One region of the Paenibacillus sp. ALE2 genome, then DNA from elsewhere that is predicted to be linked to it. Evidence: riboswitches for the same ligand, from Rfam matches in the RefSeq annotation. Region 1 holds a riboswitch; the other holds the start of a gene.
The links. A riboswitch is a leader RNA that binds a small molecule or an ion and turns the genes downstream of it on or off. The one in region 1 is predicted to bind cyclic di-GMP.
Positions count from the first base shown of each region.

Region 2: it holds a riboswitch for cyclic di-GMP, as region 1 does, so the genes downstream of both, ACXHJ1_RS04590 (collagen binding domain-containing protein) here and ACXHJ1_RS00755 (glycosyl hydrolase) in region 1, are expected to answer to the same signal.

Region 1 is NZ_CM134213.1:151,677-153,881, forward strand. Features, by position in the region: gene ACXHJ1_RS00755 (glycosyl hydrolase) at 1-1,353, opposite strand, end outside; cyclic di-GMP riboswitch class I at 1,367-1,448, opposite strand; gene ACXHJ1_RS00760 (sugar phosphate nucleotidyltransferase) at 1,604-2,205, opposite strand, start outside.
Region 2 is NZ_CM134213.1:1,085,944-1,088,148, forward strand. Features, by position in the region: gene ACXHJ1_RS04585 (AraC family transcriptional regulator) at 1-661, shown strand, start outside; cyclic di-GMP riboswitch class I at 712-792, shown strand; gene ACXHJ1_RS04590 (collagen binding domain-containing protein) at 1,028-2,205, shown strand, end outside.

The DNA of each region.
Region 1 (2,205 bases):
CTCGCAGTATTGTGGCTTGATTTTACCCGTCCAGCGAACCGAGAACTGGTCGGCATTTACCTTTGGATCAGCAGCAATGGCGCGCCAGTTGTAGTCCAGCTTGCTGTCTGTACGGATCAAAACAGGACTGCCGCTCACATTCATATTGTTGAAATATTCGCCCCGCAGCCCGTTCACATATACTTCATCAGGAACGGAAGGAGGAGTCGGAGCTGGAGGAGCAATCACTACTGGTGGAGCTGGGAGAGGCTCACTTTGTCCCTCATCCGGTAAGGTCGGTACATCTGTTCCAGGTTGTTGGATGGCCTCCAGCCCATTTTTCACATCATCCCGTGTCAAACTCTTCGCATCGTTCATATAATCCTGTATTTGAGTGGTTGTGTTATTCTCGGTCAGCATCTTGCCCCAAGTCATGGAATACACCCATTTTGGCTGAGCCTGCAACACCTCAGAACTAGGTATCTCACCGTGCTCGCCAATGGCAATCGGCTTATTCCGTGCCAACTCGAGCAGTCCTTCATAGTGACTTTGCTTAAAATCATTGTTGTAGATGTCTACTGCCAAAATATCCACTTTGTCATCCCCCGGATATTTTGGGGTATACGGGACAGTGTAGGAATTGGGAGCATTGGGACTCCACACCCACAGCAGATTGTTCAATTGATGCGTGTTAACAAAACGGTCGTACATGATATTCCATAGCTGATTGAAATTGTTTTTGTTTCCCCACCAGAACCAGTCACCATTCATTTCGTGGTAAGGTCTCCACAATACCGGAACCCCTGCATCACGAAGCTGCTTTAACGATACAGCGACCTTATCCAGATCGGCAATGAGGAGGTTATACTGCGCAGTGCCTGGCGTGACATATTTATTGAACTCCGCCTGACTTACTTTGGCCTGCACATTGGCCCAAGTCAGCGGTCTACCCGGCAGCGCTTCATGAAAAGTCATCGTCACAATGCCACCTGCTCTGCTCCAACGAATAGCGCTATCGACGACATTTTTACGTTGTGCTGCTTCTGTAGCGTCAGATTGACCAGAGATGGCTCCCATCTCATAGCCGTGCAGACCCACATACGCCTGGCTGATTTTTTGGACCTTGTTGCTTAATTCATCTGGACTTTCCAAATAATCATGCTGACCAGTGACTGTTTTCTTTCCAGAGATGCTGAGTAAATAATTGTATAATTCACGGGCCTGAGTACAAGCGTCCGAATTAACAGGTTGTAATGAAGCGGCATTCACCACAGACAGAGAATCACCAAATCCGACGGGAAACAAAGAAAAAATTATAACTACGGGGAGTACATGACGTATCAGTCGATACAGAGGAATAAAATTGAATCTCACTTTTGCTCTTCCTTTCGGTAGCCAGGCTGCCATCCTTACGGGAAGGCCCTTTAGCTTTGCGTACCTGCCTTTCGACAGGGCTGCGTTTATCGTTGGAAGGAGTTTGGATTCCTTCTTAACCTAAGTATCGACTTTTTTTTACCAAAATTTAATAGGTCATGTTCATGAATTTACAGGTTTTCGCCCAATTTCGACAGTTTGGGCTATAAATTTTCATCAAATCTTCTTTATTTCGTTTTTACGAAAACGATTATGAGATAAATTGATGACGGGCAATTTCATTCCAATCCATGCAAAAGCGTACAATATCCTCTTCAACCAACTCAGAGCCAGTCTGCACCTCTATAAAATCCACATCGGTTACAGCCAAAATGCTATGCTTGGTTCCTTCAGGGATACGGACTACGTCACCGGCCTTCACTTTGTGCAGCTTCTCATTCAAAATAATTTCCGCTTCGCCGCTAATAATGGTCCAGATTTCGCTTCGTTTAAAGTGAAGCTGGTAGCTGATATTTTTACCTTTGTGTACGCGGATTCGTTTGGTCAGTACCTCATTACCCTCGTCATACTTTACATAGTCTACAACTCGATACTGCCCCCAACGGCGTTCTTCATACATTGGACGCTGATCATGAGCCTTGAGCACTTCCTTGATGCGTGGGCTTTCTGCCTTATTGGTCACAAGAATACCATCTGGGCTAGCGGCTACAATCAGATCATTCGTTCCAATGATCGCTACCGGAATGTCCAGCTCATTAATAAGGCTTGTATTAACACAATCCTCCGTTACTACACCTCTGCCCACTTGCTGATTAGACATTTCTTCTGTGAGCGTATTCCAGGTGCCCAAAT
Region 2 (2,205 bases), 930 kb from region 1:
ATATATTTTAAAGCCTCATGATTTGTTTTTTGTTAATTGCGAGGAATATGTACAATACAGCACCTCCGGTGATGAAGCCTGGAAGTTTATCAGCTTATACCTGTACGGCAACCTGATCGAGCATTTTTACGAACAATTTGCCAAGCATAATAAACCGGTAATATCCGTGCACAATCCGTCTATTATATTGGACAAGCTGCATGCTCTAATCTGCGGACAGTCTGATCGGAGCCTTTCCGGCGAGCTGCTAACGTCCAGACTCATTGGTGAGATACTGACGTACATTTTGCAGCATCCTTATGATCAGCGGCATGTAAATGCTGGAACGCTCAGCGAAGTACGTCGGGTGCAGCAGTACTTGGACCAGTCCTATTGTGAACGAATTACGCTAGACTCACTGGCAGACATGTTCAACCTAAACAAATTTAATCTTGCTAAAAATTTCAAAAAACAGATTGGATTTTCTCCAATTGATTATCTCATTAATGTCCGGATCACAGCCGCTCAGGGATGGCTTAAAACCAGTGACATATCCATTGTGGATATCGCAAGGTACGTTGGGATTCCCAATACAAGCCATTTTATCAACCTATTCAAGGAACATGTAGGGGAAACACCTCATTCCTTCCGTAAAAAATGGGGAAACCGCTCCAAACTGTAAATAGGAGGTCTCATGTACTCCGTTTGATAGACGATAGACGAACAAGCTATTCAAGCTAATGGCAAAGCTGTCGAAAGACAGTGACGCAAAACTATAGGGCCTTCCTACTCGGATGGCAGCCAGTTACCAGGTGAACGAGCTTTTTATTATGCCTTTTTACATAGCTCCATCACAAAATTGCTATACCTCTCTCGAAGAAAAAACCTTGATCACTATGATCAAGGTTTTTTTCTGTTGGGGTAGTCATGTCAACCTAGCATGCTGAATATACTAATTTCGAACTAGGAGGAGGGAAGGAAAACAATATAACACAACATAACCGCCGGAGCTTGCCATATTACGATGAATAGGAGAATCACTTGGAGCATGGGAACCAAAATAAATGTCATGATTATTGCCTTATTGCTCATTGTCCAAAGCTTTTTCAGCACCACACTGGCTTACGCAGATCCTCCTGCCCCTGAACTGCCGCACAGTGCTGTATCCGATCCTACAACCGTTACGGATGCTGTATATGCGGTCCCAAACCCTGAACCCCCTAAGGAGGTTCCGCCAAACACTGTCCCTTCCGTGCAAGGAGCAGCTCATTCAAAGTCTCAAAAGGAAGCAGCTCCCCAGAGTATACTAACGAAGTTGAGTCTAACGGACGAAGCCGGACGTGTCATTGATGCGGTATATAATCCAGGTAGTACGTTCGACATTGGATCAGCCATCCAACTTGGCTATGAATGGGAGCTTCCTGACGATACTTATAAAGCAGGGGATACCTTCACCTTTCACTTACCAGAACAGTTTGTCATCTACACTGATATCTCATCTCCGCTAGTGACTACAGACGGGACCGTGGGGTTCTTTACAGTAGATCGTCAGGGTAAGGTCATCATGACCTTTAACCAATATGTAGAGAACCATTCCCATGTCAGCGGCAAACTGCAAATTAAAACCGAATTCACAAAAGAAACGGTGAAAGGCAGCACAGAAGTCATCATTGCGATTCCAATTAAAGGCGGGGTTCAAACGGTCATCGTAAATGTGAAACCCCAGTCAGGGCCAACCTTAAGCAAGCAAGGAAAAATAAATGGCACCCACCAGATCGACTGGGCCATTGATGTGAACAAACAGCTAAACACCGTTAAACACGCCCTCATTACCGATCCAACTCCTTCAGGACTGGAACTCGTGAGAGGCTCTATCCGACTCTATCATCTGCAAGTCAATATCGATGGCACGACCGTTGTCAAAGACCTAGTGAATGCGAGTAAATACGCCATTGAATCGGATCAAGCCGGGACCGGATTTGCAATTCGTTTTCAAGATGCTAGCATTAGCACTGCCTATCAGATCCAATACTCCACCCGCATTACTGGCAACGAAACTCGCTTTTCCAACACAGCGACGCTTTCAGGGGATGCGATAGATAACGTTGCTGCCACCGCTACAGTTCAGGTGGAGCGTGGTGAATTTTTGTCCAAAAAAGTTGAAAAGTATGATCATGCCACACAAACACTCTCGTGGGCCATAAGATATAACTTTGGCGAGACAAA